DNA from 3 places in the Flexivirga lutea genome. Region 3 is predicted to be linked to each of the others. Evidence: predicted binding sites of a transcription regulator. Region 3 holds the regulator's gene; each other region holds the start of a gene.
What was found. Region 3 encodes LexA, which represses DNA repair genes until DNA is damaged. Its sites were predicted from a motif close to TCGAACANNTGTTCGA; they were not measured.
Positions count from the first base shown of each region.

Region 1: the regulator LexA is predicted to act here: its motif matches at 2,194-2,209, upstream of ACYVBN_RS03255 (HNH endonuclease signature motif containing protein).
Region 2: the regulator LexA is predicted to act here: its motif matches at 2,557-2,572, upstream of ACYVBN_RS01270 (HNH endonuclease signature motif containing protein).

Region 1 is NZ_BAAGZB010000001.1:666,821-671,614, forward strand. Features, by position in the region: gene ACYVBN_RS03245 (PucR family transcriptional regulator) at 1-900, shown strand, start outside; gene ACYVBN_RS03250 (nitrilase-related carbon-nitrogen hydrolase) at 1,027-1,869, opposite strand; gene ACYVBN_RS03255 (HNH endonuclease signature motif containing protein) at 2,289-3,752, shown strand; gene ACYVBN_RS03260 (hypothetical protein) at 4,167-4,661, opposite strand.
Region 2 is NZ_BAAGZB010000001.1:243,642-248,435, reverse strand. Features, by position in the region: gene ACYVBN_RS01290 (sensor histidine kinase) at 1-633, shown strand, start outside; gene ACYVBN_RS01285 (response regulator transcription factor) at 621-1,265, shown strand; gene ACYVBN_RS01280 (4a-hydroxytetrahydrobiopterin dehydratase) at 1,351-1,659, shown strand; gene ACYVBN_RS01275 (VIT1/CCC1 transporter family protein) at 1,656-2,372, shown strand; gene ACYVBN_RS01270 (HNH endonuclease signature motif containing protein) at 2,652-4,052, shown strand; gene ACYVBN_RS01265 (Lrp/AsnC family transcriptional regulator) at 4,087-4,794, opposite strand, start outside.
Region 3 is NZ_BAAGZB010000001.1:770,369-775,162, forward strand. Features, by position in the region: gene ACYVBN_RS03695 (LysR family transcriptional regulator) at 1-572, opposite strand, end outside; gene ACYVBN_RS03700 (GOLPH3/VPS74 family protein) at 696-1,361, shown strand; gene ACYVBN_RS03705 (SIR2 family protein) at 1,385-2,230, shown strand; gene lexA (transcriptional repressor LexA) at 2,320-3,036, opposite strand; gene ACYVBN_RS03715 (hypothetical protein) at 3,357-3,815, shown strand; gene nrdR (transcriptional regulator NrdR) at 4,103-4,603, shown strand; gene ACYVBN_RS03725 (vitamin B12-dependent ribonucleotide reductase) at 4,712-4,794, shown strand, end outside.

The DNA of each region.
Region 1 (4,794 bases), 100 kb from region 3:
TTGACCGAGGAGGGCCGCCCGTGGGGCACCCTCATCCTCTTCGCTCATGGTGAACCGGCCGAACGCTCGGAGGTGGTCGCCCGACGCGGCGTCGAGGCCCTCAACCTGCACAAACTGGTCTCCCGTGGCAGCGGCGACTGGCAACGGGAGGCGCAGGGTGTGCTGCTGGCGGATCTGCTCGGCGGGCACGGGGGCGTCGACCTGTTGGAGCTGCGGGCCCGTGCGTCCGGCTTCCGGATCCGGCACAACCGGCTCACCCCGCTGGTCGTGCGGCTGGCCAGGAGCCCTCGGGAGTGCTCGATGCTGCTGGACCGAGCGCGGTCGGTCGCCGGACGGTGCGGCGTCGGGGCGCTGCTCGGTCCGGTGGAGCACGGCACCGTGCGGATCCTGGTGTCCAGTGGTGCCGCCGACCACCCGGTCCGCACCGTGGACGAGTTCGGGCGGCAGCTGTCCGCCGAGTCCGACGGGCGGATCGCGCTCGTCGCGGCCGGGCCGCCGGTGGAGGGCCTGGCCGGGCTGGGCCGGTCGTTCGCCCGTGCCCGGCAGACACTGGAGGTGGCGACGCGGCTCGGCTGGCGTGACACGATCGTCGTCCGGCTGGCCGATCTGCGGCTGCCGGGTCTGGTGGAGGTGCTGGCCGCCAATCACGACGTGCAGGACTTCGTGGACCGCGAGCTGGGCCCGCTGCTGGACAGTCCGGAACTCATCGACCTGCTGGAGAGCTTCATCGCGAACGGCCTCAACAAGTCCTCGACGGCGCAGGCGCACCACCTGTCCCGTCCGGCGGTCTACCGCAGGCTGGACCAGATCACCGAGCGGCTCGGTGTCGACCTCGACGACGTCCGGGCGGTCGCCGGCCTGTATGTCGCCCTGCTCGCACTGCGGGCCCGCGGCCGCTGACCGGCGCTGGTCGAGTAGCCCCATGACGCCGGTCGAGTGCCGACGTCGCTGGTCGAGTAGCCCCATGACGCCGGTCGAGTAGGGCGAGCCGCTAGGCGAGCCCGTATCGAGACCTCGCCATACGACCTATCGCTCGGTGATGGCCGTGTAGGTGTCCGGACGCCGGTCGCGGTAGAACGCCCAGGTGGCGCGCTGCTCGCGGATCGCGTCGAGGTCCAGGTCGCGCACCACCAGTTCCTCGACCTGGTCGGAGGCGACGTCGCCGACGAACGCGCCGCGTGGGTCGGCGAAGTACGACGTGCCGTAGAAGTCGTCGTCGCCGAGCGGCTCGATGCCGACCCGGTTGAGGGCACCGACGTAGTACATGTTGGCGGCGGCGGCGGCGGTCTGCTCCAGCTTCCACAGATGGTTGGACAGACCGCGAGACGTGGCCGACGGGTTGAAGACGATCTCGGCACCGGCGAGGCCGAGTCCGCGCCAGCCCTCGGGGAAGTGCCGGTCGTAACAGATGTAGACGCCGACCTTGCCGACCGCCGTCTCGAAGACCGGCCAGCCGTCGTTGGCGCCCGGCCGGAAGTAGAACTTCTCCCAGAACCCGTGCAGCTGCGGGATGTGCGTCTTGCGGTATTTGCCGAGGTACTTGCCGTCGGCGTCGATCACCGCGGCCGCGTTGAACAGCACACCCGGCTGCACCTCTTCGTAGATCGGCAGGATCATCACCTGGCCGGTCTCCTTGGCGATGGAGCTGAACCGCTGCACGATCGGGCCGTCCGGAATGGCCTCGGCGTACTCGTACCACGCCTTGTCCTGGACCTGCGCGAAGAACGGTCCCATGAACAGCTCCTGGAAGCAGATGACCTGGCTGCCCTGCCGGGCCGCCTCGTGCGCGATCTCCTCGTGCGCGTCGAGCATCTTGTCCTTGTCCCCGCGCCAGTGGGTCTGGAACAGCGCGGCTTTGACAGTGGTCATGGGTGGCCTCCCACGGTGGCTGGGTCAGTGGTGGAAGCGACGCTAATCCTCCGCGGTCATCCGAGGCCCCGTCGTGATGTCACGAGAATCCGCGCCGGTGTTACACCGTGTCGAGAACTACCTCGGCTATGCCGGATGGCGAAGTTGTCGGTTGTCGATCTCCACACGACGATTCCGCTCGGTATGACGATGGCTGCGTTGCGGCGTGCCGTGAGCGCGCAGCGGCGACGCGTCAGCAAGATTTGGCTCAGCAGCGGGCCGGGCAGACCTGGTCGGAACCTACCCACGCCGATTGGCGCCTGGACCGGCCGGCTATACGGATCACCCGAAATGTGTTCGATGAAATGCTAGCCGTTGTCAGTGCCTTCCGGTAAACTGTCAGCAGACGAAAAACCAATGAAGAGAAGGGGATTCATGTCATGATCACTGATCCAGCCGTGATGTGTGACGCCCCTGCTGTGCCCGGTCGTGGCTCCGAGGTGCTGACCGCCTTGGAAGCGGCTGCCGCGGCTTTGGACGAGGTCCCGCGCGTGATCCACCAGCTCGGTGGCGCCGATGAAGACCGACTGGTTTCAGTGTTGCTGCGACTGCACGGCCGATCCGCGCAGGTCGCTATGGTGGCGACCGCGGACGCGGTGGATCGAGGTGCCGTGGCCGACTCGGACTCGGCCAACACCAGCCAATGGTTGACCGCGCACCTTGCCGACGGAGTACCAATCGAACCCAAGACCGTACGGGCCATGTCCTCCGTCGCCGACGCATGCCGGGAACGGAAAAACCAGGTCATCACGGCCGCACTCGTCGACGGGTCGTGCTCGATCGAGTCCGCCAAGACAGCGTTGACGCAGGCGGACAAGGTCGCACCCGTGATACCGACCGCGGACCGGGACGAGATCCTCGGCTGGTTCCTGCAGATCGACCCCACCTTGGGCAGTGAGGGTCTGACCAGGCTGACCCGGCAGATCATCGACCGGTTCGACCCGGACCGACTGTCCAAGGACGACGAGAAGCTTGAGAAGACCGAGTCGTTGACGTGGTCGACGACGGCGACCGGGATGACCCGGCTGGTCGCGGAGCTCTCGCCCGCGAACGCCGCGATCCTGAAAGAAGCGATCAACGCCAAGTCGGCCCCTCGTCCCGCGAAACCCGCAGATGCGGGTCGAGTAACGGCGGAGCAGCGAAGCGGGGGAGCCGGCGTATCGAGACCCGATACGTCCACGGACAAAGCGGACCACCCTGAGGGCACGTCCCCGACCGGCCGGACCGGCGGGACAGGCGAAGCCTTCGGGCTCGGCGCCGACGACACCCCAAAAGCTTCCGGTGAGTCACTACGGGACGAACGGTCACCGGCCAAGCGGCGCGCCGACGCGCTGATGGAACTGGTCGGTGCCGGCGCCCGGGCAGCAACCGGGGAAGGCACCCAAGCCAGTGCCGCCACCGTCCTACTCACCATGGGGTTGCAAGACCTGCTGGCCGGGCACGGCGCCACCACCAGCACCGGCGACCCGATCGATGCCGGAGCCGCCAGACGGTTCGCGTGCACCGCCGACCTCATCCCCGCCGTCCTCGGCGGACCCAGCCAACCCCTCGACGTCGGCCGACGAGAACGCTTGGCCACCAAAGCAATCCGGGCGGCCGTGATCCTGCGAGATGGCGGATGTTCCTTCCCTGGCTGCGACAGACCGCCGGGTTTCTGCGAAATCCACCACGTTCGATCTTGGTGGACCGGCGGCGACACCTCCCTGATCAACTCGGCACTACTCTGCGGTCGCCACCATCAGACCGTGCACCGGCAGGGCTACATCGCCTACATCGACGCCGACGGTGTGCACTGGGTCCTGACACCCGGGCTCATGCAGGGCCACCAGACCGTCGCCGCCTGAGGACACCCTGGCTGAACCGGCACCCTCCGGCTGCCCGATTGCCGATCGGGTAACGACGTGACATTCATCGCCGCGGTTACGGCGGACCGTACCGCTGCCACAACTCGAAGCGGTCTGCCCCTTCGACCGGCTTAGCGTCAAACACGTTCCCGTCGTGCTCGAGTCTGTTCTGCTCGAGCTCGGCAACTGCATACCAACCCGGTCCATAGTCCTCATCCGGTTCATCACGCCGGCCGTCGACCCAGTTGACCTGGTACCAAAGCCACTCGCGCCTCACCCAGAAGATCGGAAAGCTGCGCATGTGGCTCACGTGGGTCGTCAGAAACGCCTCGACATGCCCGCCACGACTCAACTCCCACACTGCATCGCGGAATGGATCCAGCCGGGGATCACGCGGCCAGTCCCCAGGGGACGTCACGACCGCAGTATGCAGTCGATGGAATCGACCCGAAGGCCAACAGTTGCAGCACCGCCGTGTTGCCCGATTACCGACCCGCATCCGGGCGGGCAGTAGAACGTGGCCATTCCGTCGTCTATAGAGCGGATGACGGTCAGCAGGTCTGCGCCGGAATTGACGACAACCGTTTCTTCCGCTGCCAGGTCGGCAGGCAGGTCGAGTGCCTGTTGGGCATCGGTTAGGCAGATTGAGCAGCCCGTGGGAAGGATGACCCAGTTGGCTGCGGCGGCGCCGCGGACCAGCAGGTCCCAGGTGTCATCGCCAGAGACATGAGTGGCCATCATGCAGCTGTCGTCCAGAGAAATGTCTGCCTCACCGTCGGCCGTCTTCACACGGAGCAGGCCGCCCTCGTCGGATGCGACGTGCGGCCGCAGAACAGCGCGCATCTCTGCTTCGCCGCCTTCGGAAGCATCACCACCGGCGAACCCCTGGAAGTAAATAGCGAACGACATGCCCACATACTGACGCCTCAGCGCCCGCAAGCTGGAGCAACCCGCACATTGCGCCGCCGCAAGACGATCGCCTTCGGAGTTCCGTCGGAACCCGCATAGCGAGGTCGGTGTCATCGCCGCGCATGGGCACGCG
Region 2 (4,794 bases), 530 kb from region 3:
GCCCGACGGGTCGAGCAGGTGACCTCGTCACGTGCGCAGGGCGCAGACGCGGCCGCCGCCGAACTGCGTCGGGTCGAGCGGGATCTGCACGACGGCGCCCAGGCCCGGCTGGTGGCGCTCGGGATGAATCTCGGTCTGGCTGCCGAACTCATTGAGAAGGACCCGGAGGCCGCCCGACGACTGTTGGTGGAGGCCCGCGACAACTCCGGTGACGCACTGCAGGACATCCGGTCGGTCGTGCGCGGCATACACCCGCCGGTGCTCGCCGATCGAGGGCTGGCCGATGCAGTGCGAGCCGTCGCCCTCGACCTGCCCATCGACTTCGAGCTCGACCTGCATCCGCCGAAGCAGCTGCCGCCGCCGCTGGAGTCGGCACTGTACTTCAGCGTCGCCGAGTGCCTGGCGAACATCGGCAAACACGCCCACGCCACCGCGGGCTGGATCAGCATCACCTGTCCGGAGGAGGTCATTCACCTCGTCGTGGGCGACGACGGTGTCGGCGGCGCCGACCGCCGCGGCAGCGGGATGCAAGGGGTCGCGGGACGGCTCGCGGTGTTCGACGGCACGATGGTGGTGTCGAGCCCGCCGGGCGGCCCGACCATCGTGACCATGGAGGTGCCGTGCGGGCAGTGATCGGTGAGGACCACGCGCTGCTGCGCGATGGTCTGCAGCGCATTCTCGCCGCGCACGACATCGACGTCGTCGCGACCGCGGACAACGCGCCGAGCCTGGTGCGTGCGCTGCGGGAGCACTCCCCCGATATTGCCATCGTCGACGTGCGGATGCCGCCGACGCTGACCGACGAGGGTTTGCGCGTCGCCATCAACGCCCGCCGAGAACAACCCGGTTTGCCCGTACTCGTGCTGTCGCAGTATGTCGAGAATCTCTACGCCCGGGAGCTTCTGGAGGACGGTGACGGCGGCGTGGGCTATCTGCTCAAGGACCGTGTCTCCGACGTCGGCGCCTTCATCGAAGCCGTCCGTCAGGTCGCCGACGGTGGCACGGTGCTCGATCCGACGGTGGTCCGCCACCTCATCGCCGGCCGTCCGAAGGGCAGCAAGATGGACCGGCTCACCGACCGCGAGCGCGAGGTGCTCGGTCTGATGGCGGAGGGCCGGTCCAACGTCGCCATCGCGGCGAGCCTCTTCGTGACGGAGAAGGCGATCAGCAAGCACACCAACGCGATCTTCAGCAAGCTGGACCTGCCCGTCTCCAGCGACGACAACCGGCGCGTGCTGGCGGTCCTCGCCTACCTCAACGGTTGACCCGCCCACTTCGCGCGCCCAGCCGCCGGTCATCGAAGCCTTTCCTGCGTGGACAACGCGTCCCGGACAGGGCAGGCTCGAAGACATGTCCAGACTGCTCACCGAAGAAGAAGTCACCCGACAGTTGGCCGCATTGGACGGCTGGTCGCGCGACGGCGACGCCATCCGGTCGGAGTACCAGGCGCCGTCGTTCGCCGCGGGGATCGAGTTCGTCCGGTTGGTGGCAGCCGACGCCGAGGACATGGACCACCACCCGGACATCGAGATCTCCTACACGACCATTCGCTGGACGTTGTCGACGCACAGCGAAGGCGGCATCACCCAGCTCGACATCGAGCTGGCCCACCGGATCACCGAAGCGGCCGGCGGAACCGGTGCGCAGGTGAGTTCGTGACCGCATCCGTGGAGCCGCACGAGGGCGAGCTGCAGGACGACTCGCTCAGCAGCCGCCTCAACTGGTTGCGTGCCGGGGTGCTCGGCGCCAACGACGGCATCGTCAGCGTCGCCGGCATCGTGGCGGGCGTGGCCGGCGCCACGACCCACCGCAGCAACATCGCGATCGCGGGCATCGCCGGCCTCGTGGCCGGTGCGTTGTCAATGGCCGCAGGCGAATACGTCTCGGTGAGCACACAGCGCGACAGCGAGCGCGCGATGCTGCGCAAGGAGAAGCAGGAGCTGCACGAGCTGCCCGAGGAGGAGCTCGAGGAGCTCACCCAGATCTACCAGGCCAAGGGGCTGCGCCGCGAGCTCGCCGCGCAGGTCGCCCATGAACTCACCGAGCACGACGCACTCGGCGCGCACGCCGAGGCAGAGCTCGGCATCGATCCGGACGAGCTGACCAACCCATGGCACGCGGCCGGGGCGTCATTCGTCGCGTTCACCATCGGTGCGCTGATCCCGCTGATCGCGATCCTGCTGCCGATGCCCGACTGGCGGGTGCCGATCTGCTTCCTCGCGGTGGCCGTCGCGCTGGTGCTGACCGGCGCCACGAGTGCCCGGCTCGGTGAGGCACCGACCCGGCCGGCGGTGTTGCGCAACGTGATCGGCGGACTGCTGGCCATGGCGATCACGTATGGCGTGGGCAGTCTTGTCGGGACTGCCATCTGACCGATCTGTCGCCGGTGGTATGTCGGGACGGCAGGAACTTCCGGTTAGCGACAGCAAACGACGCGACTGTCCCAACCGATGGAGTGCGGAAGCCACGCCAGCGTCTCGGCAGAGGGGCGGCGCTTGTTGAACCCGCCCTCTCTCCAGACACCGTCTCCCATCCAGTGCACATCGATACGTTTCACCGAAAGTGTGTTCGATGAATCCCTAGGTTTCCCCACGCCCCCTGCAGCAGAATGCAATACGTCCAAAGCATTGTCCAGCAAGGAGGTTCGCGACATGTATGCCAACTCGCAGCTGCCCGGCGAACCTCTCACGCTCTCCCACATGGTGACCGGTTCCGAAGACGTTAAGCCGCCCGTGGCGCCCGGTCGCGGACCGGAGTTGTTGGCCGCGCTGCACACCATGGCGGACCTGTTGGACGAGGTGCCGGGGGCGGTGCACCAGCTCGGCACCGCACAGGAGGACGAACTGGTCGCAGTCCTGCTGCGGTTGCACGGCCGGTCCGCGCAGGTGGCGACCCTGGTGACCGCCGACGCGGTCGACCGGGGTGTCGTCTCACCCTCGGATGCGGCCACCACCAGCCAATGGATCACCGGACACCTCACCGCACAGGCCGCGCACGGACAGGGCGGTGGGGTGCCGGTCGAACCGCGCACGATCCGAACGATGGCAGCAGTGGCCGACGCCTGCCAGCACCGCCAGAACTCCGTCATCACGCACGCGTTACGGCAAGGGTCGTGTTCGGTGGAATCCGCCCGGACCGCGCTGACCCAGGCCGACAAAGTGGGTCCGGTGATCCCTACCGCCGACCGCGACGAAGTTCTGGGCTGGTTCCTGCAGATCGACCCCGGACTGGGGTGCGCCGGGCTCACCCTGCTGACCCGCCGGATCATCGCCCGGTTCGCCCCCGACCAACTATCCCTGGGCGACGAAAAACTCGAACGGGTCGAAACCCTGTCCTGGGGCACCACACCGACGGGCATGACCCGGCTGGTGGCCGAACTGGCACCCGCCAACGCCGCGATCCTCAAGGACGCGATCACGGCCACCTCCGCACCCCGCCCCGCGAAACCCGCGCCCAAGGCCGCGAACGGCCAGGTCGCCGCGCACGGTGAGTCGGTGCGGGACGAGCGGTCCCCGGGCAAACGCCGCGTCGACGCGCTGCTGGACCTGGTCGGTGCCGGCGCCCGCGCCGCCACCGGTGAGGGCGTCCAAGCCGCCGCAGCCACCGTCCTCCTCACCATGAACCTCGAAACCCTGACCACCGGCACCGACGGGGCAACCACCACCACCGGGGACGTCCTCGACGCCGGCGCCGCCCGCCGCCTCGCCTGCACCGCCGACCTCATCCCCGCCGTCCTCGGCGGACCCAGCGCTCCCCTCGACGTCGGACGGCGACAACGCCTGGCCACCAAAGCCATCCGCGCCGCAGTCATCCTGCGCGACCACGGGTGCACCTTCCCCGGCTGCGACCGACCACCCGGCTTCTGCGAAATCCACCACCTCACCCCCTGGTGGACCGGCGGCCACACCTCCACCACCAACTCCGCACTCCTGTGCAGCCGCCACCACCACACCGTCCACCGGCAGGGCTACACGGCCGAGGTCCGACCCGACGGCGTCCACTGGGACCTCACACCCGGGCGCATGCCCGGACACCACACCGCAGCAGCCTGAGTCCGGTTCGGCGGCGACGACATACACGGCATGCTCAGCGTTGGACAGTCGCACCGGCACGCTTGAGAATACGAGCGATCGGCGACACCTGTGCCTGGGCGACCCCCTCGAGGCGACCGATGTCCTCGGAGACGAAGCGATAGAGGCTCTCGGAGTCGGCGAAGCTGGCGCTCACGGTGATGCTCGCCGAGCCGCTCGTCGCGCCACAGAAGCGCACCGCCGGGTGCGATCCCAACGACTCCCCGACCGCCTGTAGATGGGACGGGGAGACGATCAGCAGGACCTGTGCGGACAGACCGAAGCCGAAGCACTCGTCGTCGATGTCGACATCGAAGGAGAGCACACCCGCCTCCCGCAGCTCGGTGACCCGACGGCGAACTCGGGCCTCGGTCGAGTCGCCGCCGGCTGCCGTGCGCAATTCGGCGTAGCTCGCGCGACCATCGCTCATCAGAGCGCGCAGGAGACTGTCGTCCTGCGCCGTCAACTCGACCACTCGCCCGGTGCGCGTGATCGAACCCGCCGACAACAATGCCTCCTCTTGCGGGCTCAAGAAGTCCGCTCCGATCCGCCAGTCCCGCGTGGTCGCACCTCGAAAGACGTGCAACACACTCGCCGCCTCGATCCCGGTGATCTGCACGGTCCGCGGGAGTTGTCGCAACAGCAGCTGGTCCTGAGCATCCAGCGTCCGCGGCCGCAGGACGCAAATGACCTCGGTGCCGCCGCCCATCACCGCGACCCACTG
Region 3 (4,794 bases):
ACCTTCCGGGACTTCGCCTTCGGGTGGTCCAGCGGCAGCGCGAGCCGCACCTCGTCGTCGAGCAGTTTGCGGGTGACGAAGGAGTCGATGTCCTCCTCGCCGCGTGCCAGGTCGGTGCCCTCATAGGCGAACGCCACCGCCACGTCGCACTCCCCGGAGCGGAGCGCGGCCAGGGATTCGGGCGGCTCGGCCTCGGTGAAACTCACCTGCACGTCGGGGAACCGTTGCTTGACCAGCGCCAGCGCTCGCGGCACCAGCGTCGAGGAGGAGGAGGGAAAGGCCATCAACCGCACGCGGCCCGCCCGCAGGCCCGCGATCGCCGCCACCTCCGACTCGGCAGCATCCAGTGCTGCCAGCACCGGGCTGGCGTGCCGCGCCAGCACCTGGCCCGCCTCGGTGAGCCGCACACTGCGACCCAGCCGCTCGACCAGGACGGTGCCGGTGCGGTCCTCGAGGCGACGGACCATCTGCGAGATGGCCGGCTGTGAATAGCCCAGCGAGGCGGCCGCGGCGGTGAAGCTGCCGTGGTCGCTGATGGCCTTGATGACCCTGAGTCCCGCCGCATCGATCATGATCACGAGGATAACAGCGGGTTATCCACAGGGACGAATTTTCCGTGATTGCTAATCCTTGCGACGGAGTTTGTCCGTCCGCGGATGGATCTGTGGCGAGCGTGTGCGACGTACTGTCGGTGAATGCTGATCTGTGCGGAACTTCTGCTCATGGCGACCAGCCCCGAGGGTGGCCGGCTGACCGGACACGCTCCACTCGATCTGGCACTCTCCGGGGCGGTGCTGTGCGAGCTGGCGGCATACGAGCGGGTTGCGGTGCAGGGCGGCCGGCTCGTGGTCATCGATGGCCGGCCCGGGGGCGACCCCCTGCTCGATCACGCGCTGGCCGTGTTCGTGCAGAAGGCGGGCAAGAAACCGGAACGCGCACTGCCCGCGCTGGCCAAGGGGATGGCCGACCGCGTCTACCACCGGCTGGTCGCCGACGGCGCGGTCCGGCACCAGCCGGGAGGGTTCCTGCGCCCCGAGAAGCATCCGGTCGTCGACCTGGCTGCTCGCGCGACCCTGCTGGACGCCGCCGGACGCGTCCTCGCCGGCACCGCCCGGCCGGATCTGCACACCGGGTCCACGGTCGCACTCCTCGGCGCCGCCGACGCGGTGACCAAGGTGTATGACGCCCGGCAGTTCGGCGTCTCAGGGCGGGAGCTGACCAGACGTGCCAAGGCGGTGGGCGAGCAGGACTGGACCGCGGGCGCGGCGGCGGCGGCGATCAAGAGTGCACAGGCGGCCACGAACGCTGCCCTGATCGCTGCCACCACCGCTGCCACGAGTGCCGCGATCGCGGGTAGTTGAACCGATGTGAGAGCTTTGCCGTTGTGGTGGCCCGCGATCTGACAACCGACCTGACAGCCCTGGCCGAGTTGGTCGCCGGCGGTGGGGTGCTGGCGCTGACCGGCGCGGGGCTGTCCACCGACTCGGGGATCCCCGATTACCGGGGCGCTGACGGCAAGCGCCGTTTCCAGCCGATGACGGCTCAGGAACTGCTCGCCAGCCCCGCCGCGCGGCGGCGTTACTGGGCCCGTTCGTATGTCGGCTGGCCGCGTTTCGCGGCGGCCGAGCCCAACGACGGCCATCGTGCCGTGGCCGCGCTGCAACACGCCGGATTGGTCGGTCCGGTGATCACCCAGAACGTGGACGGACTGCACCAGGCGGCCGGTGCCCGGAACGTGGTCGAGTTGCACGGCAGCCTGACGCACGTGGTCTGCGTGCACTGCGGCGAACGCTACGAACGCTCGACGGTCGACGCCTGGCTGCAGTTGGCCAACCCCGACTTCGACCGGTCGGCGGACGGTCCGTTGCGACCCGATGGGGACGTGGCGATCGCCGAGTCACTGATCGGCGGATTCCGACTGGTGCATTGCGTCGTCTGCGGTTCGGACCTGCTGAAACCCGACGTGGTGATGTTCGGCGAATCCGTGCCCAAGCCTCTGGTGGAGCGTTGCTTCGCGCAGGTCCACGCGGCACGTGCGGTCCTGGTGCTCGGCTCGTCCCTGGCCGTGATGTCGGGCTATCGATTCATCCGCCGCGCCGTCCGGGAGCGCATCCCGGTCGCCGTGGTCACCCATGGCTGGACGCGCGCGACCGACGAGGAGGTGTCGGTGCGCGTCGATGCACCGCTGGGTGAGACGTTGACGGCGCTCGCCGCCGCGCTGACCGGCTGAGCTGTTCCGATCCACGCCTCACACGAAGATCGGGGGCCGCCGCGACGTATGCGGAGGAACGCAGCGGGGGAGAAACGTGGTGGGGTGGTCTAGACCCGGCGCAGGACCGCGGTGACCTTGCCCAGGATCGTCGCATCGTCACCGTCGATCGGGTCGTAGGCGTCGTTGTGCGGCATCAGCCACACCTTGCCCCGGGTGCGCTTGAACGTCTTGACCGTCGCCTCGTTGTCGAGCATCGCCGCCACGATGTCGCCGTTGGTCGCCGTGGGCTGCTGGCGCACCACGACCCAGTCGCCGTCGCAGATCGCCGCATCGACCATCGAGTCGCCGACGACCTTCAACAGGAAGAGGTCACCTTCGCCCACGATCTGCTTGGGCAGCGGGAAGACGTCTTCCACGACCTCCTCGGCGAGGATCGGACCGCCCGCAGCGATCCGCCCCACGACGGGGATGTATGACGCCTCGGGTCGTGCGTCGCCCAGCCCGGTCTCGTCGACGCCCGACTCCTCGGCGCTGCGTACGCTCGAGCCGCCGCGGTAGCCGCGGGTGTCGGTGCCGTCCGGGTCGATGACCTCCATGGCTCGGGGGCGGTTGGGGTCGCGGCGCAGGTAACCCTTGCGCTCCAACATCGTCAATTGGTGCGCCACCGAGCTGGGACTGGTCAGGCCGACCGCGTCCCCGATCTCGCGCAGGCTCGGCGGGTAGCCGCGCCGGTCCACGGAATTGCGGATCACCTGCAGCACCTTGCGCTGCCTGGTGGTCAGGCTCTCTCCGGCGCGATCGGGAAGTTCGTGCACCTGTGCCATCGCTGTCATCTCCTCCTCGGCGAACAGTTCGCTCGAAGCGGCCGGCGAGCGTCCGTGCGGACCGTGGTCCGTGCGGTGAGTGGGTGCTGGATGTGGAGCTGGATCGGCGCCGGCTGTCGGTGCTCGGTGCTTGCCTTGGCTTCGTGAAAACAGCGTATGGGTTTCGGACACAGTTTCCAAACATCTGTACGACGCGTGTCTCGACGATGTCGAACGTCCGTGCTATACATCCGACAGGTGTCCGATCGCACGCTTGTTCGGGCCAGGTCCGTCGCAGGGACGGTGCGCATCCGGTCGCGCCGAGGTTTCAGGAGGAAGAGATGAGTGCAGTGGCACCGTGGGACGTCATGGTCGACCCGCCGGCCGATCGAGCCCCCGAGCCCCCCGAGGTCCCCGAGGGCCGTGGGCGTCGTCGGCACCTGCGGGTGGTTCCGACCGGCCAGGCGGCCAGCGGCGGTGGCGAGCGGGTCGGCGTCCGTGTCGACGCGGCGGATGGCGCAAGCGGGCTGCGGTTGACGGCCCGCGGTCGCCGGTTGCTGGTGGCGCTCGTCGCTGTGGTCATGCTGGTGGGCGGGGGAGCGGCGGCCCGCGCCTGGGCCACCACCTCCGCGCCGGTGACGCACACCGTCACCGTCCACGACGGCGAGACGCTGTCCGAGGTGGCGCACCGCGCCTACCCGTCGATGCCGGTCGCCGACGCGGTCACCAAGGTGGCCCTGGCCAACGACCTCAACGGCCTGCAGGTGGTGGCCGGACAGCAGCTGCGGTTGCCGCGCTGAGTGATTGCAGCGGTGTCCGTGCGCCGCCCCGGTGAGGGACGTGACGCGCGGGTTCCAGGCGCCTGACCAGGGCGTTTCGCGGCATGGCGGACGGCTCTTGCACTTGTGGTGGGACCGGCCTAAGATCCCTATATCTAGTAGTTACACCGATGGGATTCGTCCACATCTAGTCCACATGCCAGAGCGCGTTGTCCCCAGATCGTCCACCGTTCACCCACAGCTTCGTCCACAGGGTGCGGGTCCGTGGCGGCGCATCGTGGGCGGCGTTCCCGGGAGAGGAGTCGACCGTGCATTGTCCGTTCTGCCGTCATGACGACAGTCGCGTCGTCGACAGTCGCACGAGCGAGGACGGCACCTGCATCAAGCGTCGCCGGCAGTGTCCCGACTGCGGTAAGCGCTTCTCGACGACCGAGACTGCGAGCCTCACCGTCGTCAAGCGCTCGGGTGCCAGCGAGCCGTTCAGCCGCCAGAAGGTTTTGGTCGGTGTGCGCAAGGCATGCCAGGGCCGCCCGGTCAGCGAGGACCAACTCGCGCTGCTCGCGCAGGAGGTCGAGGAGTCGATCCGCGCCCAGGGGGCGGCCGAGATCGACGCGCACGACGTGGGTCTGGCGATCCTCGGCCCGCTGCGCAGCCTGGACGAGGTCGCCTATCTGCGTTTCGCCTCGGTCTACCAGGCCTTCGACGACCTCGAGGACTTCGAGGCCGCCATCGCGCTGCTGCGTGCCGAACGTCCGGCGACGGGCGTGGAGCCAGATCACGCCGCGGGCCGCGAACCCGCCGGCGACTGAGGCACGTTCCACGTCAGTCCGCAGCACCACGGCAACACCACTCACCACACAGCAACAACACATCCCGCAGCACAGTCGACCGCCTTCGGGCGGGAAAGGAAGTTGGACATGACCGACACGGCAGACGCGGGCTCGAAGGCGCGACGCGGCAGCGGCGCGCGCAAGGGCCTGACCGTCGAGCGCATCTTCAC